One region of the Caballeronia sp. RCC_10 genome, then DNA from elsewhere that is predicted to be linked to it. Evidence: riboswitches for the same ligand, from Rfam matches in the RefSeq annotation. Region 1 holds a riboswitch; the other holds the start of a gene.
What was found. Region 1 has a riboswitch for cobalamin ahead of AB6804_RS10955 (cobalamin biosynthesis protein). Riboswitches for the same ligand answer to the same signal wherever they lie in the genome.
Positions count from the first base shown of each region.

Region 2: another riboswitch for cobalamin. It lies ahead of AB6804_RS03710 (TonB-dependent receptor plug domain-containing protein); the one in region 1 lies ahead of AB6804_RS10955 (cobalamin biosynthesis protein).

Region 1 is NZ_JBFUPT010000004.1:257,592-270,715, reverse strand. It holds gene AB6804_RS10990 (precorrin-8X methylmutase) at 1-623, shown strand, start outside; gene cobG (precorrin-3B synthase) at 1-4, shown strand, start outside; gene AB6804_RS10985 (precorrin-2 C(20)-methyltransferase) at 620-1,348, shown strand; gene cobJ (precorrin-3B C(17)-methyltransferase) at 1,336-2,964, shown strand; gene AB6804_RS10975 (VWA domain-containing protein) at 2,961-3,515, opposite strand; gene AB6804_RS10970 (ATP-binding protein) at 3,629-4,618, opposite strand; gene cobN (cobaltochelatase subunit CobN) at 4,639-8,412, opposite strand; gene cobW (cobalamin biosynthesis protein CobW) at 8,417-9,496, opposite strand; cobalamin riboswitch at 9,610-9,853, opposite strand; cobalamin riboswitch at 9,909-10,150, shown strand; gene AB6804_RS10955 (cobalamin biosynthesis protein) at 10,208-10,654, shown strand; gene cobO (cob(I)yrinic acid a,c-diamide adenosyltransferase) at 10,651-11,253, shown strand; gene AB6804_RS10945 (cobyrinate a,c-diamide synthase) at 11,253-12,551, shown strand; gene AB6804_RS10940 (DUF1289 domain-containing protein) at 12,548-12,784, shown strand; gene AB6804_RS10935 (CbtA family protein) at 12,781-13,124, opposite strand, start outside.
Region 2 is NZ_JBFUPT010000001.1:778,054-796,048, forward strand. It holds gene AB6804_RS03700 (ABC transporter ATP-binding protein) at 1-615, opposite strand, end outside; gene AB6804_RS03705 (FecCD family ABC transporter permease) at 612-1,610, opposite strand; gene AB6804_RS03710 (TonB-dependent receptor plug domain-containing protein) at 1,635-3,500, opposite strand; cobalamin riboswitch at 3,585-3,886, opposite strand; gene AB6804_RS03715 (hypothetical protein) at 4,081-4,470, shown strand; gene AB6804_RS03720 (cell division protein ZapA) at 4,467-4,781, shown strand; RNA gene ssrS (6S RNA) at 4,899-5,080, shown strand; gene AB6804_RS03730 (EVE domain-containing protein) at 5,147-5,617, shown strand; gene AB6804_RS03735 (SIMPL domain-containing protein) at 5,685-6,410, shown strand; gene lgt (prolipoprotein diacylglyceryl transferase) at 6,422-7,318, opposite strand; gene AB6804_RS03745 (LysR family transcriptional regulator) at 7,358-8,314, opposite strand; gene ilvD (dihydroxy-acid dehydratase) at 8,421-10,094, shown strand; gene AB6804_RS03755 (DUF2486 family protein) at 10,170-10,520, opposite strand; gene AB6804_RS03760 (DNA polymerase III subunit chi) at 10,592-11,008, opposite strand; gene AB6804_RS03765 (leucyl aminopeptidase) at 11,017-12,564, opposite strand; gene lptF (LPS export ABC transporter permease LptF) at 12,729-13,826, shown strand; gene lptG (LPS export ABC transporter permease LptG) at 13,830-14,978, shown strand; gene AB6804_RS03780 (sirohydrochlorin chelatase) at 14,998-15,363, shown strand; gene AB6804_RS03785 (TIGR02117 family protein) at 15,489-16,151, opposite strand; gene cobA (uroporphyrinogen-III C-methyltransferase) at 16,325-17,077, opposite strand; gene AB6804_RS03795 (sulfate adenylyltransferase subunit 1) at 17,094-17,995, opposite strand, start outside.

The sequences.
Region 1 (13,124 bases):
TTGACTACATTCGCGACGGCGCCGAAATCTATCGTCAGTCGTTTGCGACGATTCGCGCCGAAGCCAACCTGAGCGCCATTCCTTCCGATATCGAGAAGCTCGCCGTGCGTTTGATCCATGCGTGCGGCATGACCGATATCGTCGATAACTTGCGTTTTTCCCCCGGCGCAGGCGATGCGGGCCGCGCGGCGCTTGCTGCGGGCGCACCCATTCTCTGCGATGCACGCATGGTCGCGGAAGGCATCACGCGCGCACGCCTTCCCGCCGACAACCGCGTGATCTGCACGCTTGGCGATCCATCCGTGCCCGAACGCGCCCGTGCGATGAACAACACGCGATCCGCCGCCGCGCTCGAGCTATGGCGGTCGCATCTGGAAGGCGCGATCGTCGCGATCGGCAATGCGCCGACCGCCCTCTTTCATTTGCTCGACATGATCGATGACGGCGCACCGAAACCCGCGCTCATTCTGGGCTTTCCGGTTGGTTTCATCGGCGCGGCGGAATCCAAGGCGCTGCTTGCGTCCGACAGCCGCGGCGTGCCTTACGTCGCCTTGCTCGGACGGCGCGGCGGAAGCGCAATGGCCGCCGCCGCAGTGAACGCACTTGCTTCGGAGACCGAATGATGAGCGGACGGCTATATGGCCTAGGCGTCGGTCCGGGCGATCCCGAACTCATCACGGTCAAGGCGCTGCGGCTGCTGAAGTCCGCGCCGGTCGTTGCCTATTTCGTCGCGAAGGGAAAGAAAGGCAATGCGTTCGGCATCATTGAGTCGCATCTCGACGATACACAAACGCGCCTGCCGCTCGTCTATCCGGTCACGACGGAAGCGCTCGAACCGCCGCTTTGCTACGAAACCATCATCAGCGCGTTCTACGATGAATCCGCGCTCGCCATCGCCGATCATCTCGAAGCGGGGCGCGATGTCGCGGTAATCTGCGAAGGCGATCCCTTTTTCTACGGCTCGTACATGTATCTGCACGACCGCCTGGCCGGACGCTTCGACGCGCATGTGGTCCCCGGCGTGTGCTCGATGCTCGGCGGCGTATCGGTGCTGGGCGCGCCGCTCGTGTATCGCAATCAAAGTCTCAGCGTCCTTTCGGGCGTGCTGCCTGAAGAGGAACTTCGGCGCAAGCTCGAATCGTCGGATGCGGCCGTCGTCATGAAACTCGGACGCAACTTCGAGAAAGTGCGCCGCGTCCTGATCGAACTCGGGCTCGACAAGCGCGCGCTTTATGTCGAACGCGCGACGATGGCGAATCAACGCATCGTCCCGCTCGATGAAGTCGATCCGATGGCGTCGCCTTATTTCTCGCTGCTCGTCGTGCCGGGGAAAAAATGGCAGGCGTGAAGACGCATTCGACGCTTGCCATCGTCGTGCTCGGTGAGAGCGCGATGCACACTGCCCGGCGCATTCAGGCGCAATATGCCGGATCGCTCGTGCATGGTCTTGCGGGCCGCGTGGACGCTGATCTCGCTTACGAGAATTTCGGCGCGCACCTGCGTTCGCTCTATGCAGCCGACACGCCGATTGTCGCGCTATGTGCCGCGGGGATCGTGATTCGTGCACTTGCGCCCTGCCTGAGCGACAAGCAAGCCGAACCGCCCGTGCTGGCCATCGCGCAGGACGGTAGCGCGGTAGTGCCGCTCCTCGGCGGCATGAGCGGCGTCAACGTGCTTGCCAAAGAAATCGCTGCTGCGCTCGACGTAAAACCTGCGATCACGACAAGCGGCGAATTGCGCTTCGGCACATGCCTGCTTGCGCCGCCGGAAGGATATGCGCTGGCCGATATCGAGCGCGGCAAGCGCTTCGTATCAGACTTGCTCGCGGGCGAAACGACGCGCATAGAAGGTCATGCACCCTGGCTCGATCACGCCGATCTTCCGCGCAATGCGGATGCGCGCCTGGCGGTGCGCGTCACGCCACATATCGATGAACACAACGACGCGCTCGTGATTCACCCGCGCTGCGTGGTGGCGTGGGTGCATGACGTAAGCGGTCCAGTCGCAGAACGCGTGCGTGATGCGTTGCAAGCACACCGCTTGTCGCCGCTTGCGCTCGCAGCACTCGTCGCGCCGACGCACGCGATGACTTGCGATGCCCTCGCCGATGCCGCCAGCGCACTCAACGTGCCGCTGCGTTTCAGCGACGCGATGCCTTCGCGAGACATCGGCATTACCGTGGCGGACGGCCCTGTCGATGTGCAAACCATTGGCCGCGCCCGCGGCACGCTGACCGTAATCGGTCTGGGCCCCGGCAAAGCGGATCTGATGACGCCCGCATCGAAGGCCGCGCTCATCGCCGCGCAGGACGTGCTCGGCTATGAAACGTATCTGCGCATGGCGAGACCGTATCGCGCCGATCAGTGCGTGCATATGAGCGACAACCGCGAAGAGTTGCAACGCGCGCGCCATGCTTTCGAACTCGCGAGCGCCGGACGCAACGTGGTTGTCGTTTCATCGGGCGATCCGGGCGTATTCGCGATGGCCGCCGCCGTGCTCGAAGCATTGGACGAAGGCCGCGCGGCGCATCCTGAATGGAACGCGGTCAAGCTGATCATTTTACCGGGCGTATCCGCGTCCCTAGCGACGGCCGCACGCGCGGGCGCACCGCTCGGCCACGACTTCTGCGTGCTGTCGCTATCGGACAACCTGAAGCCTTGGGACGTGATCGAGAAACGCATCACACATGCGTGCGAAGCCGATCTCGTGATGGCGTTCTACAACCCGCTATCGAAGGCGCGGCCCTCGCAGTTCGATCGCGCGATGAGCATCGTGCGGCAGTATCGCGACGCAGCGACGCCCGTCGTGCTCGGCCGCGACGTGGGGCGTCCCGCCGAAACGATTCGCACGGTTACGCTGGGCGAGCTGCACGGCGGCCTCGTCGATATGCGCACGATGGTGATCGTCGGTTCATCGCGAACACGCACGTTCGGCAACTGGGTCTATACGCCGCGCTGGTATTAAAGCAGCGCATCCGCCGATACGCATTGCGCTCGCCACGACACCGCCAACGCCTCCGCCCCGCCGACACGCACGAGTCCATCCTCGAAATTCACGACGATGATGCGATCTGCAAAGGAAGGCGCGGCGGGCCGCTCGTTCACGCGGCCATCGGTCAGCAGCCATAGCCAGCGGCGCTGATTGGGCCTGCGCCGTGCGGCGCGCGCAAGCACCGTTGCCGCGCTCGCCATGCCGAGCGTGAGCGGCGTACCGCCTCCGCCGCCGATCGGCGCAATCCATCGCTCGTTGAACCAATGCGCCGCGCCCGGCTGACGGCGCACTTCGGCGCGTCCACCGCCGAAGCACACCAGCGCGACTTCAGCGCGCTCGCGATAAGCGCGGTCGAACAGCGCGATCAACATGCCTTTGGCGCGTGCGAGACGCTCGCCGCCTAGCATCGAGCCGGAACAATCGAGCACGAAGCAATGCAGCGCGCTCGCGTCGCCATCGGTGCGGCGAAAGCGCATATGTGCCGCATGAAAAGGCGCGGCGCGCTTCGCCCGCAGCGTCGCCATCCAGTCGATGCGTGCGCTGTCCGCGCCATCGTGCGCAGCGTAGCGGCCCCGCGAACGCGCATCCTGCCATCGAAGACGATGCGCTTGCGCATCGGCGTCGAGCCTTCGATGGCTCAGGCTTTTTTTTCGGCGAGCGGCCTGACTTGCTTGATCTTCGCGGCGCCAACCGGTTCGGGCGGCACATAGCCCCATTCGCCATCCTGTGCGCTCGCGCCGTTTGCCTGACGAGGCGGCATTTCATGCGGCGATCTCTGCGACGGCGCGTCCTGCTCACGGCGCCGATGACGCAACACGGCTTCGGCCACGCACTCGACATGCTTCGTCTCGACGCGATGCGCGCCTTCGAGCGCCGCGAGCGCACGCGCCGCGCGTAGCATCACGAGGTCCGCGCGAAGGCCATCCACTTGCGCGGCGATACAAAGCTCGCTGACGCGCGCATGAACGGCATCGTCGAAATCGTAGTCGTTCAGCGCGGCGCGGGCAGCATCGATACGTTCGCCGAGCGCAGCCTGATTGTCCGCATGGATCACACGAAATGCTTCGGGGTCCGTATCGAATGCAAGACGCGACTTGACGATTCTCTGCCGCACGTTCGCATCGAAACAATTGTCCAGTTCCACCGCGAGCCCGAAGCGGTCCAGCAATTGCGGACGCAGTTCGCCTTCTTCCGGGTTCATCGTCCCGATAAGAACGAAGCGTGCATCATGCCGGTGCGAAATGCCGTCGCGTTCGATGATGTTCACGCCGCTCGCCGCCACATCGAGCAACTGATCGACGAGCGGATTCGGCAACAGGTTCACTTCGTCGACATACAGCACGCCGCGATGCGCCTTCGCCAGAAGGCCCGGCGAGAACTTCACGCCGCCGTCGCGCAACGCAGTCTGGATATCGAGCGTGCCGATCAACTGTTCCTCGCTTGCGCCGAGCGGCAAGGTCACGAGCCGCCCTTCGGGCAGAAGCTCCGCGAGCGCGCGCGCCGCCGTTGATTTCGCGGTGCCGCGCGGCCCGCTGACGAGCACGCCGCCAAGCGACGGATCGACGGCCGCGAGCAGCAAAGCCTGCTGCAACGGCGCCTGTCCGACGAGCGCGGTGAAAGGAAACACTGGAAATGAAGAGGTTTCGTTCAAATCTGTCGGCTCTCGAGTTGCTGCTCGACATCGAGCAGATGCTGCGTCACCGCCTCGCGATAGTCGCCCGGCGCTTGCCACAAGCCGCGCTCCATCGCTTCGAGCAAACGCTCGCAGATCGACTGCAACGCGTGCGGGTTGTGACGGGCGATGAAGTCGCGCGTGCCGGCATCGTTCACATAGGCATCGGTGACGAGCGCATATTGATGATCGGACACGACGCGCGCCGTGGCGTCGTAGCCGAATAGATAATCGACCGTTGCGGCCAGTTCCGATGCGCCCTTGTAGCCGTGTCGCTTGACGCCATCGATCCATTTCGGATTGACAACGCGCGCACGCACCACGCGCGCAATTTCTTCGTTCAGCGTACGAACGCGCGGCGCCGCCGGGTTGCTGTGATCGGCGTTGTACGCCTGCGGCTGCAGGCCGGACAGATAACGCACTGCCGCCACCATGCCGCCCTGAAACTGGTGATAGTCGTTCGAATCGAGAATGTCGTGTTCGCGATTGTCCTGGTTTTGCAGCACCACATCGAGCGATGAGAGACGCGTGCCGAAGCTCGCGCGCGCTTCGACGCCGTCGCCGCCTTGCGAATACGCATAACCGCCCGTGCTTTGATAAGCCTCCGAGAGATCGGCGTCGGTGTGCCATTGACGCGCATCGATCAGTTCCTGCAAGCCCGCTCCATATGCACCGGGCTTCGTGCTGAAGACACGCCACCCCGCACGGCGACGCGCTTCCGTTGCATCGACACCACGGCCGATCAGTTCATCGCGTTCACGCAGAATCCGTGCGCGAATCGGGTTCACGTCGTCCGGCTCGTCTTCGAGTGCGGCAACGGCCTGCACCGCCGCGTCGAAGAGATGCATGAGATTGGCGAACGCATCGCGAAAGAAGCCCGATACCCGCAAGGTCACGTCGATGCGCGGACGATTGAAGATGGAGATGGGCAGGATCTCGAAGTCCGTCACGCGATGACTGCCCGCCGCCCACTTCGGCCGCACGCCGATGAGCGCGAATGCCTGAGCGATGTCGTCACCTCCTGTGCGCATCGTCGCCGTGCCCCATACTGACAAGCCGATCGCACGCGGATAGTCGCCGTGGTCCTGCACGTGCCGCTCGACGAGCATGTTCGCGGACTTGAGCCCGAGCGACCAGGCGGCTTGCGTCGGCAAGGCGCGCGTATCGACCGAATAGAAATTGCGACCGGTAGGCAGGACGTCGGGCCTGCCGCGTGATGGCGAACCGCTCGGTCCCGGCGGCACGAAGCGTCCTTCGAGACCGCGCCTGAGTTGCATCAGCTCTTGCGGTCCGCAGGCATCGAGACGCGAGAGGACATCGCTTTTCAGGCGTTCAAGCACGAGTTTCGTACGTGGTCCGGGCGCGTGAGCATCGTCTTGCAGCAGTTGCATCGCAAGACATTCGAGGCGCTCGCGCGTGTCGCCATGATGACGCCACGGCGCACTGCTCACCGCTTGCAATGCTTCAGGGCGCGGGCCCGTCCATGATGCGGACCAGTCGGAATCGAGCGGATCGAAGGCATCGCCCAGTTGCAGATCGCGTGCGAGCGCGGTGATGAGGCTCGCGTTCGCACCTTGACCATCGCCAACTGGAAAGCGCCCTAATGCAAGCAAGGTATCGCGGCGCTGCACGCCTTCCGGCGATACGCCGAACACATGCAGGCCGTCGCGTATCTGCGCTTCCTTCAGTTCGCATAGGTAGGCATCGGCGCGCGTGAGCAATGCGTCTTCGCCCGCGATGTCGCGCGGCGCATCCAGCCCCAGCTCTTCATGCAATCTGTGTTCGACGATGTTCTGCAGTATCGACTTGCGCAAGAGTTTTGCACGGCGCACATCGACCATCAACGCTTCGTAGTATTCGTCGACTTGCCGTTCGAGGTCCTGCAAAGGCCCGTAGTTCTCAGCGCGCGTGAGCGGCGGCATCAGATGATCGATGATGACCGCCTGCGCGCGCCGCTTCGCCTGACTGCCCTCGCCCGGATCATTGACGATGAACGGATAGAGATGCGGCATCGGGCCGAGAATCAGATCGGGCCAGCACGACGCCGACAACGCCACGCTCTTGCCCGGCAGCCATTCGAGATTGCCGTGCTTTCCCACGTGCACGATGGCGTCGATATTGAAGCGCGAACGCAGCCAGAAATAGAACGCCAGATAAGCATGCGGCGGGACGAGTTCGGCATCGTGATAGCTCGCGTAGTCGTTACGTTCACGCGAACGCGAAGGCTGAATGCCGACGAAGATTTCCCCGCAACGAAAGCCCGCGATCATGAAGCGGCCGCGTCTTATCGTCGGGTCTTGCTCGGGTGCGCCCCATGTCGCTTCCAGTGCCGCGCGCGCATCGGCGGGGACCGCGTCATACGCAGCACGATATTCCTCGAGCGAAAGGCTTTGCAGCGCGGGACGCAGATCGCGCACGACCGGATCGTTCGTCACGCCTTGCGTCAACGCCGCGATGAGCGCATCGCCATTCTCGGGAATAGTGCCGACGCGATAGCCTTCGCGCGCAAGCATCGACAGAATGCCGACCGCGGACGCCGGCGTATCGAGACCCACGCCGTTGCCAATGCGCCCTTCGCTTGCCGGATAGTTCGCGAGCACCAGCGCGATGCGTTTGGCCGCGTTCGGTTTATGCCGAAGCGCGCACCAACGCCGGCTCAGTTCCGCGACGAAGCGCACGCGCTCGGCATCGGGCTGATAGCGTACGACGTCGACTTGCGTATGCGGACAGTGATACGCAAGCCCCTTGAAACTCACTGCACGCGTGATGATGCGGCCATCGACTTCGGGCAACGCGATATGCATCGCGACATCGCGCGAATTGAGGCCGTGATTGTCCTTCTGCCAGTCTTCGCGATTGCCGCCGCTCAAAACCACTTGCAGCACGGGCGCATCGCCGGCCACTTCGAATGCTTCGCTCTTGCCGATCACGCCCGCTGCGAATGCCGTCGTATTCAACACGAGCGACGCATGATGCTCCGCACACAAGCGCGCCACCACTTCGCGGCTGACGCATTCTTTTAGCGATGAAATCGCGATCGGCAGCGGATTGAGGCCTTCCCTCTCGAGCGATTCGATGAGCGCATCGAATACCGCTGTATTGCCAGCTTGCAAATGCGCGCGATAAAACAGCACCGCGACGACGGGCGCGCCCTCGGTCCATCGCGCGCGCCAGTCGTCGATCACGGCGATATCGTGCTCGGGATGATAGATGGCGACAGCAGGCAACGGACTCGGCGGCTGCGGCTCGCGCCCGAAGCCAAGCGCATGATGAGCGATCGCGCGCAGGAACGCTTCCGCATTGCGCGCGCCGCCTTCGCGCAGATAACGCGACAAGACGCGGCAGAATGCGGCGTCGGCCGTGCTCTTGGCGATCAGATTGGGGTCTTCGGTGAGATCGCCGGAGAACATCGCGAGCACTTGCTTCTCGCTCTTCGCAAGCGATACGAGCCGCTCGATCCCATACGGCCAATACGATTCGCCGCCGAGATGGTCGACGATGACGACCTTCGCGTGACGCACGACATCGTCGATATAAAAGTCCACCGATGCGGGCTGACGCAGGAACGACTGATTCGCGAGCCGCACTTCGGGAAAGCCCGCTTCGAGGCGCGGAAACACGCTCGCCAGCAGTGCGAGCGTCGTGTCCGCCGAACTGAGCACGACGATCGGCGCACGCGTCTGCTCGATGCGTATGACGCCAGCGGCATCGTCGACGAAACCGCCAGGTGTCGTGCGTAGTAAGTGCATCGTGTCAGGCCTGGACGGGCGCGCCGGCGAGCGCGGCATCGAATGCGGCTTGAAGCGCCGGCCGATCGAGGTCTTCTCCGATCAGCACGAAACGGCTTGCCGCTTCGCCTTCGGACCAGCGCCGGTCGAAGTAACTATCGAAACGACGGCCCACGCCTTGCACGACCAGACGCATCGCAGCGCCGGGAAGAGCGGCAAAGCCCTTCACACGATAGATCGTGTGATGCTCGACGAGACTCTGCAACGCGGCGATGGCCTGCTCGCGCGACTCGATGCTCGCCTGAACGACGACCGAATCGAACGCGTCGTGATGATGATCGGCGTGGCCTTCATCATCCACGGAACCGTGATGATCGTGCCGCAAATGAATTGTCTCTTCCGATGCCGCTTGCAAGCCGAGCAACGCATGCAGATCGAGCCGTCCCATCTGCGCAGGCACGATCTTCACTTGCGGCGGAATCTCGGGGCGTATGAGTGCTTCCACTTGGCCGAATGCATTGCCGTCCATCAGGTCCGTCTTGTTGACGATAACCAGATCGGCCGATGAAAGCTGATCCTCGAACAGTTCATGCAGCGGCGATTCATGGTCGAGGTTCGGATCGGCCTTGCGCTGTGCATCGACTGCGGCGGGATTGGACGCGAACTGGCCGCTCGCAGCAGCGGGGCCATCGACGACCGTGATCACGGCATCCACGGTAAAAGCATTCTTGATGGACGGCCAGTTGAACGCCTGCACGAGCGGCTTCGGCAATGCGAGACCGGAGGTTTCGATCAGCACGTGGTCGATGCGGTCGCGCCGTTCGAGCAATTGCTCCATCACGGGATAGAACTCTTCCTGCACCGTGCAACACAAACAACCGTTCGCAAGCTCATAGAGATTGCGGTCCCCAGAGGCCGCTTCGTCATCGCAGCCGATACCGCAGCCCTTCAGAATCTCGCCGTCGATGCCGAGTTCGCCGAACTCGTTGACGATGACCGCCAGGCGCAAGCCCTGCGCATTCGACATGATGTGGCGCATCAAAGTGGTCTTGCCGCTGCCGAGAAAGCCGGTCACGACGGTGACGGGAATCTTGCGGGTTTGCATCGTTGCTCCGTGGCGTGTGTGCGTGCGCCGTGCCGCTCAAGGCATGGAATGCGATGTCGAACGGGAATGCGCACGGCTCTGTGATCATGGACCGGGCCGCATCCCCGCGGCATGGGTCCTTGCGAAAGTCTGGCCGGTATCCGGGCTTGCGGCTTCATTGCACCGCCTTCCTGCCGATGGCAGTGGCGTGTGGCGCAATGCGCGGCATCGTCAATCGATACCGCCAGTCGCTTACCGTTGCGGGGGCAGCGCAGGTTGACGCAAGCCATGATCATGCATGGCCAGGCGCTCCCTGCTTCCCGTTTAACTGTGCGCGAAAGAAGCTCGCGCACGAGCACCAAAACTGCGTGAAAGTCTAGGCGTAGCGGGCACGAGCGTCAAGGAAACACGCGCTTCGAAGAAGCGCCTATGGTATCTTTGGCCCGCGACTGGTGCTCGCGCGTTCCAACGCAACGCGCAGTTAAACGGGAAACAGGAAGCCGTGCTCGTCAGACGAACCACGCGCCAGCCTGTGCTGTCCCCGCAACGGTATGCGACCGGCGGCATCGTCATCGTGCAATGCCGCGCATCGTGCTCGAATGCCACTGCCGAAAGCGGGAAGGCCGCACGATGAGGTCGCAAGCCCGGATACCGGCCAGCGCAGGGAACGAAGCGCATTGCGTGATTGCATGTGACGCGCTTCGCCGAACGCCGCGCATCCGCGAGGGACGCATGCACGGCGCAAGCTGCCTTTCCATTTCGATGATGACCATTAGCGCGAATCGGCGCCATCTTGCCGTCGGCATCGGTTGCAGGCGAGGCGCAAGCGCGGACGCCATAGAGCACGCCGTGCGCGCGGCGCTTGGCGCAACCGCCTTTCTGTTCGAGGATATTGCGCTGGTCGCCAGCATTGCCGCTAAAGAGAATGAAGCAGGCTTGCTTGCGTTTTGTGAGCAACACGATCTGGCTTTGCAATTCTTCCGAACGGAAGAGATTGCCGAAGCGCCAGCAAGCTATTCGCCTTATGCCGGCAAGCACATGAACGTCGATGGCGTGTGCGAGCCTTGCGCGATACTGGCAAGCCACGGCGGACGCCTCGTGCTTGGGAAGACCATCGTCGGCGATGTGACTGTCGCCATTGCAATGAAGAACGCGCCATCAGATACGAAAGTCCCATGAAAACCGATACCGAATCGCATCTGCGCATGACGCAGCGTCGCAAGGAAGGCCACGAAAAGAAGCAGGCCGCCGCCGATCACGAGAAGGGTTTGTTGATCGTGAATACCGGCAATGGGAAGGGCAAGACCACAGCCGCATTCGGCATGGCGGTGCGCGTGCTCGGCCACGGCATGAAGCTCGGCGTCGTGCAATTCATCAAGGGCGCGTTGCATACGTCCGAGCGCGATTTCCTCGCCGCAATGGCGAATTGCGATTTCGTCACGATGGGCGATGGCTATACGTGGAACACGCAGAACCGCGAAGCCGATATGGCGACCGCGCGCAAAGGCTGGGATGAAGCGCGCCGCATGATCGAGAGCGGCGAGTATCAGATGGTCGTGCTCGATGAACTCAATACCGTGCTCAAATACGAGTATCTGCCACTCGATGAAGTGCTCGATGTCCTGAAGGCGCGGCCCGCGATGCTGCATGTCGTCGTGACGGGCCGTCACGCGCCCGATGCGCTCGTCGACATCGCCGATCTCGTCACCGAGATGCGGCTCGTGAAGCATCCTTATCGCGAGCAAGGCGTCAAGGCGCAACGCGGCGTCGAATTCTGATGCCGCGCTGCCCTGCACTCTTCATCGGTGCGAGCGCCTCGCATCAAGGCAAGACCACGGTGACGGCCGCGCTTGCGCGCCATCATGCGCGGCAAGGCCGGCGCGTGCGCGTCTTCAAGACCGGCCCGGATTTTCTCGATCCGATGATTCTCGAACGGGCATGCGGCTGGCCCGTCTATTCGCTGCACCTGTCGATGGTCGGCCTCGATGCCTGCCGCGCGATGCTTGCGGAAGCAGCGCGTGAAGCCGATCTCATTCTGATTGAAGGCGTGATGGGTTTGTTCGATGGCACGCCCAGCAGCGCCGATCTGGCCGCCGCGTTCAACGTGCCCGTACTCGCCGTGATCGGCGCGCATGGCATGGCACAAACGTTCGGCGCGGTGGCGTTCGGGCTGGCGCGTTATCGCACGGACGTGCCGTTCTATGGCGTGCTCGCCAATCGCGTGGCATCGGCGCGTCATGCACAGATGCTTGCCGAAGCCATTCCCGATGGATTGCACTACTGCGGGCATCTGTCCAACGCGGACGATATCGCGTTGCCCGAGCGTCATCTCGGCCTGACGCAAGCGCAGGAAATCGCGAGCCTCGATGCACGCCTCGATCGCGCCGCCGATGCCATCGCAACAACCTCGCTTGGCGACCTGCCGCCGCACGTCGAGTTCGAAGATGCGACGCTCGATGCACCGCCCCGCCTGCTCGATGGCATGCGGATCGCCATCGCACGCGATACCGCGTTTTCTTTCATCTACCCGGCGAACATCGACTTGTTGATCGCGATGGGCGCGAGCGTCACGACGTTCTCTCCGCTCGCCGACGAACCGCTGCCCGCCGATACCGATGCGCTCTATCTTCCCGGCGGCTACCCCGAACTGCATGCGGCCACGCTCGCAGCGAATGCATGCACGCGAGCGTCGATCAAGGAGCACGTTGCGCGCGATCGCATCGTCGTCGCGGAATGCGGCGGCATGCTCTATCTGCTCGACACGCTGACGGATATCGAAGGCAACCGGCACGCGATGCTTGGCGTGCTGCCCGGCAATGCAACCATGCAGCGGCGTCTCGCACGCCTCGCGATGCAGCGTCTCGACACTGCACATGGCATGCTCACCGGCCACACGTTTCACTACTCGACACTCGATACGCCGATGCAGTCGCAACTCACCGCGACGCATGCAACGACGGGCGCGGCAGGCGAAGCGCTTTATCGGCAGAGCCGCATCACGGCAACGTATATGCACGCTTATTGGCCGTCGAACCCGGCGGCAGCCGCCGCGCTGTTTCGCGGCGAATCACTATGACGATGACACTGGACCTCGCCTTCACGATCGAACGCGCGAAAGCGCAAGAACCCATTGGTTCGCCCTGCACCGGCGTATGCAAGATCGATCCCGCACACGAACTGTGCGCGGGATGCTTCAGAAGCCGCGCGGAAATCAAAGCCTTCAGATCGATGGACGATGCCGCGAAGCTCGCCCTCCTCGACGAATTGCCCGGCAGGCAAGCATCGGTGTCGGGCGTAAAGATCGCTTAGACCGTCGCCATTGTTCGCCGCGCAGGACGTTCCAGTTCGCGGGCGGCGAGTGCGCCAAAGACAAGACCGAGCGCCGTCCAGATGATCGCCTGAATGCCGATGGCGGCCACGCGAAAATTCCAGAGCAACGATGCGGAGAAACCAGCGGGCACTTCGTCGACGCGCGGCAGGATGAATTGCGCAAGCACCATCAACGCGAAATACGCAGCGCCCGCGATGATCGTCGCATTCCAGTTGCCCTGAGTGCCATGCAAGCGCCTTTGCAACCACACGGAAAAAGCCGCCGCCGCAATGGAAATTGCAACGATGCCGAAGAACAACGCAGTGCGCGCGCCTATGG
Region 2 (17,995 bases), on a different contig from region 1:
GCGGCGAGCGAGGTTCAGGTCGTGACACGAGAGCACGACCGCGCGGCGTTCATCGCGTGCCGCTTTCACGAGCGCATTCAGGCAGTCGATCTGATGATGCAGGTCGAGATGCGCGAGCGGTTCGTCGAGCAAGAGCAGCGGCGCGTTCTGGCACAGCACGGCGGCAAGCGCCACGCGTTGCCGTTCGCCGCCCGAGAGCGTCAGCACGTCGCGGGTTGCGAACGCGGCAAGGCCCAGCGCATCGAGCGCGGCGTGCGCGGCGGCGCGGTCGTCGTCGCTTTCCCAGCCCCAGCCGGTGAGATAAGGGAAGCGGTTGAGCAGCACGGTGTCGAGCACGGTCGCGCTGAAGGCGTCGTGCGTGCTCTGCGGCATCAGCGCGCGCCGGCGGGCAAGGTCCGCCGCGCGCCATTGCGCGAGCGCGCGGCCATCGAGCGATACGACGCCCGCCGCCGGTTTCGCGAGGCCCGCGAGGACGCCGATGAGCGTCGTCTTGCCCGCGCCGTTCGGCCCGGCGATGCACCACACTTCGCCCGCCGCGATGGTCGCGCTCAGGCCATCGACCAAGGTGCGGTCGCCGGCGCGCAGCGTGAGCGTGTCGATATGAAGTGTGTTCATCGCGGGCGGCGCAACAGCATCCACAGGAACATCGGCACGCCGACGAGCGCCGTCACGACGCCGACCGGCAACTGCCCCGGCGCGATGATCGTGCGCGCGGCGAGATCGGCGCTCATCACGGCGAGCCCGCCCGCGAGCGGCGCGGCCGGCACGAGCATGCGCTGATCGTTGCCGAAGGCGAGCCGCAGCAGATGCGGCACGACCAGCCCGACGAAGCCGATGGTCCCCGCCGTCGTCACCGCAGCCGCCGCCGCCAGCGACGCGACGAGATAGACGCGCAGGCGCAACCGTTCGACCGGCACGCCGAGCGCCCGCGCGGCGGCATCGCCGCGCAAGAGCACGTTCAGCTGCGGCGCGACGGGCGCGATCACGGCAAGCGCCACGCCCAGCGCAATCATCGCGGGCCAGGGAGTCGCTGCGCCGTTGAGGTCGCCGGTGAGCCAGAAGAGCATGCCGCGCAGCCGGTTCTCCGGCGCGATGCTGAGTATCAGCGTGATAAGCGCGCCCCATCCCGCCGCGATCACGACGCCCGTCAGCAAAAGCCTCGGCGATGCCTCCTGCTCCCCATGCCACACGTGCCTGCGAGCAAGGCCGAGCACCAGCACGATCGACACGAACGCGCCGATGCACGCGGCGAGATCGACGCCCCACCACGGCATCGACGCTAGCATCGCGGCCAGCGCGAACGCCGCCGCGCCGCCGGATACGCCGAGCACGTACGGCTCCGCGAGCGGATTGCGCAGCAGCACTTGCAGCAGCGCGCCGGCGAGCGCGAGCAGCGCACCCGACGCAAACCCCGCCAAGGCGCGCGGCAAACGCAAGGTGAGCACGATGTCATCGGCGATATCGGGCGTGGCCGAACGGGCATGCAGCAGCGCGGCGATCGCACGCGACATCGGCAGATTGACGCTGCCGAGCGCAAGCGATGCCGCGAGCGCGGCGAGCGCCATCGCGCCGAGCGCGAGCCAGATCAAGACGGCGCGGCTAGCGTTCATCGTTCACCAGCGACGACGCCACGCTCACGACGGATTCCATCCGAGCGTGATGTACGCACCGCGCCGCGGCGTGTTGTACGAATAAGCGAGTTCATAGTCCCGGTCGAACAGATTGTCGATGCGCGCGCTCACGTACCACGACTTCGTGATGTCATAGCGCGCGGACAGGTTCACGACGCCATAGCCCGCGAGCGTTGAATCGTAATCGCTGCGCGCGCCGCTCACGATCCACTCGCCGCCCACGCGCCAGCGTCCGATCGAACGATGCGCCGACAGCGATGCAAAGCGCCGCGCACGCCTCGTCAGTTCTTCGTGATTCGTCTCGTCGACGGGATTCTGGAACGTGACGCCCGCGCGGATATCGGTAGCGCCCACGTGCCCCGCCCACGATCCCTCGACGCCCTGCACCTTCGCGCGTCCCACGTTCTGCGCGATATAGAAGCCGCTGCCGTCCGATACGTAGTCGATTAGATTCGAATAGCGCGTCTGAAACGCCGTCACCCGCAGCACGCCCACTGCGTCCGATGCATATTGCAACGCGGCCTCGACCGAATGGCTGCGCTCCGGCTGAATCGACGCATTGCCGCTGAACGGATAGTAGAGGTCGTCGAAGCTCGGTGCGCGGAACGACGCCGCATAGCTCGCGCTCGCCCGCCAGTGAGCGTCGAACTTGTACGCGTAGCCGAGATAGTAGCTGTTCGCGCCGCCGAAGTCGGAGTACTGGTCGTGCCGCACGTTCGCCTGCACTTCGCTCCGACCGAAGCGCCCCACGTAGCCCGCGAACACCGAATTGACGTGACGGTCGGGCGCGCTCAGTTGATCCGAATCGAGCGACTGATCGAGATGCTCATAGCCGAACAGCAGCTTGTGGGCATCGGTGAGCCTGAAGTCGTTTTGCCAGAGGTACTGATGATTCTCCGAGTTGAATCGGCTCGTGTACACGCCGTTCTGCTCGATGTTCGCGCGGTCCTGCCCCTGCGCGATGGTGAAGTGCGTGGTCCAGCGATCGGTGAGCCTGCCGTTCGCGAACACCGAAGCCGAACGCACGCGGTCGTGCGTCTTGTTGATGTCGGCAGGGGTGCCGTATGCATCGTCGAAGCTGTCGACGCCGTTCGATTGCAGGAAGCGCACGCCCGCATCCCACTTGTCGGTGAACTTGTGGCGCAGCGTCGCGGCGACGCTTTCGTTCAAATAACCGTTCGCGTTCGGATTCGCACCGGGCGCGAGCGCCGGATCGATCGACGAGAAGCCGTCGGTCTTTTCGCGGGACACGTTCAGGCTGAAGGTGGTGCGGCCCTCGGCATCCAGCGCGCCGTCGACGCCCGCCGATTGACGCTGCGTGTGATAGCTGCCGTACTCGGCTTCGAAGTGAAAGCGCGGCGGGTGGGCATCGCCCTCTTTCGTGAAAATTTGCACGACGCCGCCGATCGCATTCGATCCATACAACGCCGATACATTGCCGTTCACCACTTCCACGCGGCCGGTCTGATCGAGCATCATTTGCGACAGCTGCGCCGCGCCGAGCGATACCGATTCGACACGCACGCCATCGATCAGCACGAGCGATTGCGACGACGCCGCGCCGCGTATGTACACGCCCGAGTTCGCGCCCGGCCCGCCGTTTCGTGTGACCTGTACGCCGGGCGCGAGCGCGATCAGGCCGAGCACGTCGCGAGCGTTGGTGTCGGCGATGTCCTGCTCGTCGAAGAGCGACGTTTGCGGGAGCGAATCGGCGAGCGGTTGCGCGGTGCGCGTCGCCGTGACGACGACGGGCGCGAGCGTTTGCGCGGCGGTATCGGCATGAGCAGATTGCACGAGTAGCGCGCTGAACGCCGCGCACGATGCCACGCAAACGGCGCGACGCTTCATGCCGGACGGAGATGAAACCATGCTTGAGAATCCAGTTCGGGGCTGGCGCGTGCCCCGCTCCCCGCGAGGTCTGTGCGCGACGCGCGCGCCGCTATGCCGATGACATGGACGCGCTGGACGATTGGCCGGTATCCGGGCTGGCGACGCTTCGTCCCGCCTTCCCGCGCATGGCGCGCAGTGGCGTCGACATGTTTCTTGCAGGGCGTGCCGCATGGCGAGTGACCGTGCGATGCGATGCGAGAAACGCGCGAGGGACGACTTGCAACTTGCGTTGCGGTCGCTTACCGTTGCGGGGGCAGCACAGGTTGGCGCGTCCCGGTCATGTGCCGTGGACTTCGCTCCCTGTTTCCCGTTTGACTGCATCCGCGAGAGAAGCGGACGCGAGCACCAAAAGTGCGGCAAGTGTAGGAGCGGGCATCGGGGCCGTCAAGAACGCGCGCCGTGCCCGGCACCCTGCAATCAACACGCACGCTCGCTCTTTCCACACACAAATGCATCGCGATGCGCGCATGTTCCGGGGTTGTTACGTCTCGAAACGAGACAATTATCGGAAGCTGCTTTGAACCGCGCTAAAATGCCAGGTCTTTAGAGGACGCAGCACATGCTCAACGAACTCGAATCACTGTCAGGAAACATCGGCCGGCTGATCCAGATCAGCGAGCGCCACCATCAGGCGCGTCTCGCGCTCGAAGCGCAAATCGAACAATTGCGCGCCGATTACGCGGGCGTTCAGGCCGAGCTCGTGCAGGTGCGAAGCGAGCGCGACGCATTGCAAGCCGAGCGCGACTCGCTCTCCGCGAAGATCGACGACGCACAGGTGCGCCTCAACGCAATCCTCGAGAAGCTGCCGCGTGGCAAAACGCATCACGCCGAAAGCGACAATCAGCTCGACCTTCTCAACGCCGAATCGCAGGCATCGCGCGACGCGCAGCCCGAACATGCGCATGCTGAAGAGATGCACGGCGAACATCATCACGGAGAGAAGGCATGACGACCACGCAAATCGAAGTATCCATTCTCGGGCAGCCGTATCGCCTTGCGTGCTCGCCGCAAACGGAAGCCGCGTTGCGCGAAGCAGTCGCCCGCGTCGACGCCGAAATGAACAAGATCCGCAATGCAAGCAGCGTGCGCGGCACGGATCGCATCGCGGTGATGGCCGCGCTGTCGCTGGCGTCCGAATTGCTTCGGCTGCAGGAAAGCGTGCGTCACGGCGAAGCCTTCCCGGCCGAAGAAATCCGCCGCACGGTGCACTCGATGAACCAGCAGCTCGGCGCGGTCATCGCACAATATGAAGTGCAGTGAGTGCAAGCCGTTTGCATGATGCGCTGATCTAATCAGCCTCGCGGTGTCAATCAAAAAAAGATACTGCGCGATCACGGCGCAGGGGCTGCACAAGGCAAATGATTGGTGTAGAGTGAGGTTTCCCTGCCTGGTGCGCCAAGGTCATATATTCCTTGAACCAATGTCACATTGGCACGGTTGCGGAACCTTGTAACACGGGCGCGCGCGTCACTAGTCTGATGTACCCGAAGTGTTGCTTACCGCGACCAATCTTGAACCCAGGTTCAGGATGCCGGCCTAGCGGCTGAGGCGGGGACCTTATCCAAACGGCATCGGTTTATCCGATGCCGTTTTCATTTGCATCGCCGATTCTTCCCGCTCTCCTCATGCGCTACTGGCTGATGAAGTCCGAACCGGACGAAGCGAGCATCGATCATCTCGCGCACGCGCCGAAGAAAACCCTGCCGTGGACCGGCGTGCGCAACTATCAGGCGCGCAACTTCATGCGCGACCAGATGCAAATTGGCGACGGCGTGCTCTTCTATCATTCGAGCTGTCCGGAGCCGGGTATCGCGGGCATCGCGAAGGTTGCTTCGACGGCCTATCCCGATCCCACGCAGTTCGATTCCAAGAGCCCCTACTTCGATCCCAAGTCCACGCAGGAAACGCCGCGCTGGCTGCTCGTCGACGTGAGCTTCGTCAGGAAAACGCCGCTCATTGCGCTTGCCGAATTGCGCGCGCACGATGCGCTTTCGGACATGCAAGTGCTGGCGCGCGGCAACCGGTTGTCCATCACGCCCGTCACCGAAGCGCAGTGGCGCTTTATTACCGAACGGCTCGCCGGAGACCGGAACTAAGGGCGCGAATGGACCGCCTAAGAGCCGTCGCGAAACGCGCGACGTTACAGGCCGGAGTCCTTCGATGATGAACAAGAAAATCGCCGCCGCACTCGCTCTCGCGATGTCGAGCGCCGCGCTCACCTTCTCGGCCACTGCCGCTGCGCAGACGGTCATCGCCAATCCGCAGCCTTCGGGCGTGCTCTCGCTGTCGGCTCAGGCCAGCACGCAAGTGCCGCAGGATGTCGTCACCATTATGCTCTTCTACGAGCAGGAAGCCGCCGATCCTTCATCGCTGACGACCACGCTGAATCAGCGTGCCGAGGCCGCCTTGCGCGAAGCGAAGGGCGTCGAAGGCGTCACCGCGAAGAGCGGCGCGTTCAGCGTGTATCCGTCGACGGATCGCGACGGCAAGATATCCGCGTGGCGCGGACGCACGGAAGTCGTGCTCGAATCGCATGACTTCGCGGCGGCCTCGAAGCTCGCGGGCAAGATGAGTTCGTCGATGCAGGTCGGCAACGTCACGTTCTCGCTGTCGCCGGAAGCCCAGCGCGCCGCTGCGCAGAAGCTCTCGACGCAGGCCATCGATTCGTTCCGCAAGCAGGCACAGGCCGCAGCGCAGGCGTTCGGCTATAGCAGCTTCACGATCCGGGAAGTGAACGTCGGCCAGAGCGGCGTGGCGCCGCGTCCGGTGATGATGATGCAGGCGCGCGGCATGAACGCCGATGCAAAGATGGCCGCGCCGATGGCGCTCGAAGCCGGCACGACGATGGTCACCGTCGACGTATCCGGCTCCGTGCAGATGGGGCGTTAAACGCCGTTGGTTCAGGCGGCGTTGGCCGGCACGCGCCGATGCCGCTTGTACGCCCACACCATCAGGACGATGCCCGCGATGACCATCGGCAGCGAAAGCCATTGGCCCATCGAAAGATTGAGCGCGAGCAGGCCGAGGTAATCGTCGGGTTCGCGTGCGAATTCCACCGTGAAGCGCGCGAGCCCGTAGCCGATCAGGAACAGCGCCGAGACTGCACCCATCGGACGCGGCTTGCGCGAGAACGTCCAGATCAGGATGAACAGCACGATGCCTTCGAGCGCGATCTCGTACAACTGCGACGGATGGCGCGGCAGCATCTGATACCGCTGGAAGACTTCGCTCAGATGCCATGGCGCATCCAGTTGCGGATTCTTGGCGAGCCAGACGGCGTCATCGTTCGACGAATGCTGGAAGAGCATGGCCCACGGCGCAGCCGGGTCCGTCACGCGGCCCCACAGCTCACCGTTGATGAAGTTGCCGAGCCGCCCCGCTGCCAGACCGAGCGGCACCATCGGCGCGACGAAATCCGTCACCTGCAGCCACGTGCGCTTGCGCTGATGCGCGAAGAGCACCATCGCGAGCGTCACGCCGAGAAAGCCGCCGTGAAACGACATCCCGCCTTCCCATACCTTGAAGATATCGAGCGGATGCGACAGGTAGTAGCTCGCCTTATAGAACACCACGTAGCCGAGGCGCCCGCCGAGAATGGTGCCGAGCACGCCGTAGAACAGCATGTCGTCGATGTCCTTCGCGGTCCAGCCCTGGTTGGCGACGAACGGCAGCTTCAGCCGCAGCCGGCCAATGACGATGGCCGAAATGAACGCCACCAGATACATGAGCCCGTACCAGCGCACGGCAAGCGGTCCGAGATGAATGGCTACGGGATCGAAATTGGGATGTATAAGCATCGTAAGAAAGTCAAAGCAAAGCGGGAAGTCAGGCACGAATCATAAAGCAGAGACGGCTGCGGCCCGCGCGCGCACGATCTCGATGAACCCGGCAAGCACCGGGCTCACCTCCGCCGCGCGCCACACGAGCCCCGTTTCGACAACGGGCGCATCCGCCACCGGCCGCAACGGACGATACACCACGCCCGTGCGTCGCAGATGCCGCAGCGACTGCGGCACGAGCGCGACGCCCATGCCCGCCGACACGAGGCTCACGATGGTCTGCATCTGAATCGCCTCCTGCCCGATGCGCGGCGTCAGCCCCGCCGCGGCGTAGCAACCCATGATGATGTCATACAAGCCCGGCGCGAGACGCCTCGGAAACACGACGAGCGGTGCGGCAGCCAGATCGCGCAGATCGACGGGCGTGTCGGCCCATTCCGCCGCGCCTTGCTGCAACTGCGCGGCCGCTTCCGCCGACATCGCGACGACGAGCGGTTCGCGTGCGATCGGCAGATACGACAGCGACATCGCGTGCCGGGGCGGCAGCGGCGGAATGACGAGGCCCGCATCGATGCGGCCCGCGACGAGTTCTTCGATCTGCACGTCGCTCGTTGCTTCCGTCAGTTGCAGCCGCACGCCGGCATAGCGCGCGCCGAAATCGCGCAGCAGCGCGGGCAGCAAACCGTAATCAGCTGTCGACACGAACGCGAGCGACAGCACGCCCGCCTCGCCGCGTGCGAGCGATTGCGCGAGCGGACGCAGCGCGTCGGCGGAAGCGAGCAGCCGGCGCACTTCGGGCAGCAAGTCCTTGCCGACCGCCGTCAGTTCGACCGTGCGCTTCGTCCGCGCGAACAGCGCCACGCCGAGCGCGTCCTCCAGCGCTCGAATGGCTTGCGAGAGGGGCGGCTGCGTCATGGCGAGGCGCGCGGCGGCGCGGCCGAAATGCATTTCTTCGGCGACCGTCACGAAGTAGCGCAGCAAGCGCATCTCGATGGGCGGGTTCCGCTCTTCCATTGATATGTTTCGCGACCTAATAAGCCCTGAATAATATATTGGACAGGCACAAGCCGACGCTTCATTCTTGGGCCACTAGACCAAAAATTCTCACGGAGCCCCCATCATGCCGTTCAATCGCCGCTCGAAAAACATCACCCAGGGCGTCGCGCGCTCGCCCAACCGTTCGATGTACTACGCCCTCGGCTACAAGGAGGAAGACTTCGACAAGCCGATGATCGGCATCGCCAACGGGCATTCCACCATCACGCCGTGCAACGCGGGCTTGCAGCGCCTCGCCGACGCCGCTATCGCCGCCATCAGGCAGTCCGACGCGAACCCGCAGATTTTTGGCACACCGACCATCTCCGACGGCATGTCGATGGGCACCGAAGGCATGAAGTACTCGCTCGTGTCGCGCGAGGTGATCGCGGACTGTATCGAGACTGCCGTGCAGGGCCAGTGGATGGACGGCGTGGTCGTGATCGGCGGCTGCGACAAGAACATGCCCGGCGGGATGATCGGCCTTGCGCGCATGAACGTGCCGGGCATCTACGTGTATGGCGGCACCATTCGTCCAGGCAACTGGAAGGGCAAGGACCTGACGATCGTGTCGTCGTTCGAGGCCGTCGGTGAATTCACGGCTGGCCGCATGTCGGAAGAGGACTTCAAGGGCGTCGAGAAGAACGCGTGTCCGTCGACAGGATCGTGCGGCGGCATGTACACCGCCAACACGATGAGCTCGTCGTTCGAGGCGCTCGGCATGTCGCTGATGTATTCGTCGACGATGGCGAACCCCGACGACGAGAAAGTCGACTCGGCGGCTGAATCGGCGCGCGTGCTGGTCGAAGCGGTCAAGAAGGACCTGAAGCCGCGCGACATCATCACGAAGGAGTCGATCGAGAACGCGGTCGCGCTGATCATGGCGACGGGCGGTTCGACCAACGCGGTGCTGCATTATCTGGCGATCGCGCACGCGGCGGAAGTCGAGTGGACCATCGACGACTTCGAGCGCATGCGCAAGAAAGTGCCGGTCATCTGCGACCTGAAGCCGTCGGGCCAGTACGTCGCCACCGATCTGCACAAGGCGGGAGGCATCCCGCAAGTGCTGAGAATCTTGCTCGATGCAGGCCTTTTGCACGGCGATTGCATCACGATCACCGGCCGCACGCTCGCGGAGGAACTGAAGGACGTGCCGGGCAAGCCGCGCGTGGATCAGAAGGTCATCTTTCCGATCGAGCAGGCGCTCTACAAGCAGGGCCACCTCGCGATTTTGCGCGGCAATCTCGCGGAAGACGGCGCGGTCGCGAAGATCACCGGCTTGAAGAACCCGGTCATCACCGGCCCGGCGCGCGTGTTCGACGACGAGCAGACCGCGATGGAGGCCATTCTCGCGGACAAGATCAAGGCCGGCGATGTCGTCGTGCTGCGCTATCTCGGCCCGCAAGGCGGCCCCGGCATGCCGGAGATGCTCGCGCCGACATCGGCGATTATTGGCAAGGGGCTGGGCGAATCGGTCGGTCTCATCACCGATGGGCGCTTCTCGGGCGGCACGTGGGGCATGGTGGTCGGCCACGTCGCGCCGGAAGCGTTCGCGGGCGGGACCATCGGCCTCGTGCAAGAGGGCGATTCGATCACCATCGATGCCCACAAGCTGCTGCTGCAACTGAACGTGGATGACGCGGAGATCGCGCGTCGGCGTGCAGCGTGGAAGAAGCCGGCCCCGCGTTATACGCGTGGCGTGCTGGCGAAGTACGCCACGCTGGCGTTGCCGGCGAATCGCGGGGCGGTGACGGGCTGATCGACGTCGCAATCCGTAGCACGCAATGACAAAGGGGCGCACATGCGCCCCTTTGTCTTTTGAACCCGATCCCGCTCAAGCCTCCCGCTGCCGCCGCAACTCCTCTTCCACCGCGACGCTCACCCATTCGCGCATATGCGCTTCCAGCGCAACAGCCACTTCGCGCGTGATGTCCTGCACGAGCCTCGCCGAATGTGCGCGCAGCACATCCTGACAACGCGCTTCGATCAGCGCGCGCGCATCGCCGTTCAGAAACTGCGTGACACGCCCCTGCAAGCGTTGCGCGACGAGTTCCGCCTCGTAGGCGACCGTCGCTTCGTCAGCCGTCGCCGCTCGCGCGAATTCCGGCTTGCCGGGCACGACGACATCGGTGAGAACGGGAATGGATGGATCGAAGGAATCGGACGTGTTCGTGGTGTCGGTCATGGTCTTGTATGGGTCGTCAGAGGTCTCCGTGCGCCGATGCTAACGCACGCGCACCGCCACGCACTGTTCGCTCAGCCGCCTTGCTTGTGCGTTTCGATGGCGTAGCCGCGATCGCGATAGAAGCGAAAGCGCTCGCGCCCGGCAGCGAGATCGTCGCCCTCGTTGCCGACGATCTCGATCAGCCGCTCGAAACGCGCGAACTGCGCGGGCACCGGCGCGCCGAGATTGACGAGCACCTGGTGATGCGGCACGTCGTTGAGATCCGATGCCAGCACCACCGGGGTTTCCTGCGCGAGCGGGCTTTTGGCCATGCAGTGCGGCACGAACTCGAGCGGCGCGAACGTCCACAACTGCTCGTCGAACGCGGCAAGACGCTGCGGCTCGGCAAGCACGACGAGCGCCCGCCCGCTCGCATACGCCTTGCGCGCGAGGCGGCACGCATAGGCGAGCGGATCGCCGACATTCGTATGGAAGTCGATGCGCGTCACGGTTTCGCTCACTGCCCCGCGCGATCGATCAGGAATTGCGACAGCAGCGGCACCGGCCGGCCCGTCGCGCCCTTCGCCGCGCCGCTCTTCCACGCGGTCCCGGCGATATCGAGGTGCGCCCACGGATAGTTCTGCGCGAAACGCGACAGGAAGCACGCCGCCGTCACGCTGCCCGCCGGACGCCCGCCGATGTTCGCGACATCCGCGAAGTTCGACTTGAGCTGCTCCTGATACTCGTCGTCGAGCGGCAGACGCCACGCCGGATCGACCGCCTCGCGCGATGCGTCGAGCAGTTCGCCCGCAAGCGCGTCGTCCTTCGAGAAGAGGCCCGTGTTGTGATGACCCAGCGCGATGATGCACGCGCCCGTCAACGTCGCGATATCGACGACGGCGGCCGGCTTGAAACGTTCGGCGTAAGTGAGCGCGTCGCAAAGAATGAGGCGGCCTTCGGCGTCGGTGTTGAGCACTTCGATGGTCGTGCCGTTCATGGCCGTGACGATGTCGCCGGGCTTCAATGCGTTGCCCGCGGGCATGTTCTCGCAGGTCGGCACGACGCCGATCACGTTCAGCTTCAGGCCCATTTCCGCGACGGCGCGCATCGTGCCGAACACCGAGCCGGCGCCGCACATGTCGTACTTCATCTCGTCCATCGCCTCGCCGGGCTTGATGGAGATGCCGCCGGAATCGAACGTGATGCCCTTGCCGACGAGCACGATCGGCGCATTGGAGGCGTTCGACGCATTCTTGCCGCGCGCCTTCACCGGCTCGCCCGCGCCCTGGTAATGCATGACGATGAACTGCGGCGGCTGCACCGATCCCTTCGCGACCGACAGGAACGAACCCATGTTCAGCGCCTCGATCTGCTTCTGCCCGAGCACTTCGACCTTGAGCTTCCAGTCGCGGCCAAGCTGCTTGGCGGTCTGGCCGAGATAGGTCGGCGTGCAGACGTTGGGCGGCAGATTGCCGAGATCGCGCGTGAGGTCCATGCCGTTCGCGATCGCGACGCCTTGCTTGGCCGCGACACGCGCCGCTTTCTCTTCGGCGGTATCGATGCTGAAGACGATCTTTCTGAGCGAGCGCTCGCCGTTTTCCGGCTTGCTCTTCATCTGCGAGAACTTGTAGGTCAGTTCGCGCAGCGCGAGGATGGCCGCGCGCACGCCCCAGTCGCCGGTGCGTTCGAGAATCGGCAGTTGAGCGAGCGTGAAGGTGACTTGCCCGATCTTCGTGCCGAGAATCACGCGCCATGCCGCGCGCACGGCTTCGCCATACGCTTTCTGATTGAAGGCGTCCTGCTTGCCGAGGCCGACGAGCAGCACACGCGCCGCGCCGATGCCCGTCACTTCGGGGATCATCAGCGTCGTGCCGGCGCGGCCGCTCATGTCGCCCGCCTTGACGACGCGCGAAATCAGCCCTTTCGTCGCGACATCCATGACGCGGGCGGCGCCTGTAAGTGTCTGTGCTTCGAACACGCCGAGCACGACCACATCGGCTTTCCCCGTCAGGAAACCATTTGCCTCGCCTTTGCTCCAATCACAGGCTTTTATGCTAAAGTCCATCGCGCTTATCCTCGGTAAAATCTGGGCTGAAGGATGAAAGCCGCAATTATCCGCTATTTTCACCGCGGCGGTCACAGGCTCACGGCGCAAGGGAACGAAGCGTCGACCCTCGCGTCTGTAGAACGAATAGCCACGCTGCCGCCGCCGGCCTCAAGCAAAATTCAATGATCTTCGAACGCTCCCTGCAGCGCGAACTCGCGTACACGGCCGGCGCCGTGTTCATGGTGCTGCTCACGATCATGCTCACGACGATGATGATCCGCATTGTCGGCTTCGCGGCGTCAGGCCAGGTCGACCCGCGCGACGTCGTCGTGCTGATCGGGCTCACGGTCATCGGCTATCTCGCCGTCATGCTGATCGTGACGCTCTTCGTCTCGATCCTCTTCGTGCTCACGCGGTGGTATCGCGATTCGGAGATGGTCGTATGGCTCGCCTCGGGCGTCAGCCAGACGCAGCTCATCAAGCCGATCGCCACGTTTTCCACGCCGATCATCATCCTCATCATCTTCTTCGCGTTCGTCGGCTGGCCGTGGTCGAACCAGCAAAGCAAGCTCATCAAGGCGCGCTTTCAGCAGCGCGATGAAGTCTCGTTGCTCGCGCCGGGGCAGTTCCGCGAATCGCCGTCGAGCCATCGCGTGTTCTTCATCGAGAAGATGTCGCCGGATCAGGGGCATGTCGAAAACGTGTTCGTGACGAGCACCGAAGGCGGCAAGGTCAACGTGATCGTCTCGAAGAACGGCCACACCGAAACGCGCGCGGACGGCGACCGCTTCATCGTGCTGGAAAACGGCCGCCGTTACGATGGCGAGCCCGGCCAGCCCAACTTCCGGATCATGGAATTCGCGCGTTACGGCGTGAAGATCATGAATCATCAAGTGGTCAACACGCCATCGACGACGGGCATCTCCACGCCCGATCTGCTCGCCGATCCGACCCAACAGAACCTCGCTGAGTTCGCGTGGCGGCTGGGCTTGCCGCTCATCGCCGTCAATCTGATGCTGCTTGCCATTCCGCTGTCTTATCAGAACCCTCGCCGAAGCCGGACCATCAATCTCGTGATGGCCGTGCTGATCTATCTGACGTACTCGAATCTGCTGAACGTGGTGCAGTCGTGGATCGAGCAAGGGAAGCTCTCGTTCGGCGTGGGCATCGCGGGGCTGCATATTCTGGTGAGCGCGGTCGTCGCGTTCATCTTCTGGCTGCGGGTGCGCAACCGGCCGCTCTTCACACGCGCGATGTTCACGCGCTCGAAGGGAGCGTAAGCAATGCGCATCTACGAACGTTACTTCGCGCGCCAGATTTATCTCGCGTTCATCTTCATCCTGTTTGCGTTCTCGGGCCTGTTCTTCTTTTTCGACCTGATCAATGAGTTGAACACGGTCGGACACGGCAACTACAAGTTCACGCTCGCGGTGCTGCGCGTCGCGTTGCAGACGCCGTCGCGCTTCTACGAAATCATTCCTGTCGCGGCGCTCATTTCCGCTATCTACGTGTTCGCGCAGATGGCGGCGGCGTCCGAGTTCACCATCTTCCGCGTGTCGGGGCTATCGACGGGCACCGCGTTGCGCTCGCTGTTGAAGATCGGCGTGCCGCTCGTGCTCGTGACGTATCTGATCGGCGAAGTGATCGGCCCGTATTCGGACCAGTTGTCCGAGCGCGTGCGGCTGGAGGCGCTGGGGTCATCGGTGTCGTCGAACTTTCAGTCGGGCGTGTGGGTGAAGGACACGCTCAACGCGAAGGAAAACGGCGAACAGGTCACGCGCTTCGTCAACGTGGGCACGCTCAATCCCGATACGACGATCGCCAACGTGCGCATCTATGAATTCGATTCGAAGTTCCGGCTGTCGAACGTGCGCGTCGCCAGGAGCGGCGTGTTTCAGCCGCCCGGCCACTGGAAGCTGACTGGCGTCACGGAAACGCAACTGATCGACGCGCAGCCGCAAGCCGTCGATCCGGGCGATACGCTCAATCCGGTGTATCGCGCGAAGGAGACGGCGCTGCCCGAATACTCGCTGCGCTCCGAGCTGACGCCGCAGATTCTGTCGGTGTTGCTGGTGTCGCCCGACCGGATGTCGATGTTCAATCTGTTCCGCTATATCCAGCACTTGACGGAGAATCATCAGGACACGCAGCGGTATCAGATCGCGTTCTGGCGCAAGATTCTGTATCCGTTCGCGGTGCTGGTGATGCTGGTGCTGTCGCTGCCGTTTGCATACTTGCATACGCGCGCCGGGGTGGTCGGCGTGAAGGTGTTCGGCGGCATCATGATCGGCATGAGCTTCCAGTTGTTCAACACGCTGTTCTCGCACATCGGCACGTTGAATACGTGGCCTGCACCCATCACGGCGGCGGCGCCCGCCCTCGCCTATCTGGCGATCGGCTTGCTGGGCCTGAAGTGGGTGGAACGGCACTGAGTCCTCTCGGGAGAGCGTGATGGGCAAGCACGGCATCATCCTGTTCGGCCACGGCGCACGCGATCCGCGCTGGGCCGAGCCGTTCGAACGTCTCGCTGCAAAGCTGCGTTCGTTGCGCGGCGATCCGGTTGCGCTCGCGTTTCTCGAACTGATGACGCCGGATTTACCCGCTGCAGTCGCCGCGCAAGCCGCCGATGGCTGCGATGCGATCACCGTCGTGCCGGTTTTCTTCGGACAGGGCGGGCATGTACGGCGCGATTTGCCGCAGGTGATCGATACGTGCCGCGCGGCCCATCCGGGCGTGGTCATTCATTGCGCGACGGCTGTCGGCGAGGACGATGGCGTGCTCGACGCGGTCGCGAGGTATTGTTTGACGCAGGTTTAGCGTTTGGGCGTTGGCCGTTGGGCTGAGTGTCGGATCGCCCATAAGCGCGACGCCATGCCGATGACAGAGCCTGTCATCGACGAACTTCGACGCGGCGCGCGCTAGCCTGACCGCCACACCGCCGCTCATCCTCCACGCAACTGCCAGAACAACGCGCGATCAAACGGGGCCCACATCGGCACTCGCACGCCGGCAGCGTCGAGCGCATTGCGCGTCCACTGATTGCAGGTCAGAAACGCCGAATAGTGCCCGTGCGCTTCATAGAAAGCGTCGTAATCGTTGTAGTGGTGTCCCGGCACGTTCGTGGATTGTCCGTTGGCATCGAGCTTCACAGTCCCGAGCACATACGCCGCCACGCGCTGATACGCAGCAACAGAAATCGTAATCTGCAGCGCATCGTCCGATGCCACGCTCGGCGCGGCCATGAACTGGACGTGCAACACCGTGCTGCCGCGTCCCGAAAGCGCGCGCAAGGCCGTCGATGCCCGCAGATCGCTCCATTCCGGCGTGTTCAGATAGAACTCGCGGTCGCCCCAGCCGACTTCGATCATGTCGGATCGCGCCGACGCAGCGGGCATGCGCGTATCCGACGGCGAGAAATAGCGGGACCAGTCGACGCCCGCCGCATTGCGCGGCAGCAAAAGCGCGGCATGAACGCCGTTGGTCGTAAGCCAGATGGTGACGCCCTCGCCGGGGGCGACGGGTTGCCAGTCACGGTTGCCGGGCACCATAGCGGCCACCAGCGCGACGAGCGCGTAGCCCAGCAGCAGCGAAACGACGAGCCCCATCGCACGCGCAGTCCATCGACTGGCCCAACGCACAGCGTTGCCGACACGAGCCGAAAGAGAACGTGGCATTCCTGACGACCGATGAACGCGATACCCGGCGAAGCATTCAGCAGCGCCGGCTCAAAGAAAAAACGCACCTTCCGGTGCGCTTTTCTGGCGAACTCAAAGCAGCATCACGCGGCCATCCCTTTCAGATACACCCGCGGCTTCACCGCCGACGCCCTTTCGCGAAACGCCTCTCCGATCATCAGCAGACTCGGCTGCGACGGATCGAGCCATTCCTGCGCCTCGCCGAGCGCCATTTGCGCGAGCGTCAAGGTCAGCGTGCGTTCGCGCGGCGTGCTGCATGCCTCGACGATCGCTACCGGCGTCGATCCCGGACGCCCGGCGTCGATGAGCTGCTGCGCGATCTCCGGCGCACTGTCGCGGCCCATGTAGAACACGAGCGAATCGGCCTTCGCCTGCTCGCGGATCGTGTCGCTATCGGCGGCGCGGCTGTGCGTCGCCAGCGCCACGCTGCGTGACACGCCGCGCAGCGTCAGCGATCGCCTGAGCGTCGCCGCACTCGCCAGCGCCGCCGTGATGCCCGGCACCACGTCATACTCGATGCCCGCCGCTTCCAGCGCGCGCATTTCCTCGTCGGCGCGGCCAAAGAGCATCGGGTCGCCGCCCTTCAGACGCACGACGACGCCATGCTCGCGCGCCGCATCGACGATCTGCTTGTTGATGAAATGCTGGGCCGTCGAGCGCTGCCCGCAACGCTTGCCGACCGCGATCTTCTTCGCGTGCGGCGCGTAGTCGAGCATTGCCGGTTCGATCAGCGCGTCGTGCAGCACGACATCGGCCGATTCGAGCAGGCGCATGCCGCGCACGGTGATTAGATCCGCCGCGCCCGGCCCCGCTCCGATCAGATAGACCTTACCCATCGCATTTCACCCGTCATTAAGCCGCGATTGCGCGAATCATACCCGCCGCGACCGTGTGATGCGTCGCCTCGTCGATCAGCACGAACGCGCCCGTTCCCTGATGCGTATCGTACGCGTCCGCGACGATCGGCTTCTGCAGCGTCAGCGCCACGCGGCCGATGTCGTTCATCGCGAGCGTCGTGCGGTCCACCGAATGCGACAGCGTATGCACGTCGAGCACCTGCTTCACCGCGCCGATGCGCGCGAACACGGTATTGGTCGTCTGCTTGAGCAAATACTTGCGCTGCGGCGAAAGCGGCTCTTCGTCGAACCAGCAGAGGTCGGCTTCGAGCTTCTTCGCCGGATCGACGGTTGCGGACGCCGGCACGAAGGTGTCGCCGCGCGATACATCGACGTCTTCGGTCAGGCGAAGCGTCACCGTCTGACCCGCGAACGCGCGATCCACCGGGCTCACGCCGCCCGGCACCGGCGCGATGATCTCGGCCACCGTCGCCTGGCGATTGCCCGGCAGCACGGTGATCGCATCGCCGACGCGCACTTCGCCGGCTTCGACGCGGCCCATGTAGCCGCGGAAGTCGTCGGCTTGCGAGCCGTCCTGACGCGCAACCCACTGCACCGGGAAACGCAGCGCCTGTTCGTTCGGCTGCGCGACCGGCAGCAATTCGAGCAGATCGAGCAGCGGCTCGCCCGCATACCAGGGCATGCGCTCGCTCGCGGTCACGATGTTGTCGCCCTTGAGCGCCGACACCGGCACGAAGCGCACGTTGTCGAGTCCGAGCTGACGCGCGAGCGCGACGTAGGCATCGCGAATCTCGTTGAAGCGCGCCTCGCTGTACTCGACGAGGTCCATCTTGTTGATCGCGACGATCACGTGCTGCAGGCCCAGCAGCTTGACGATCGCGCTATGGCGCTTCGTCT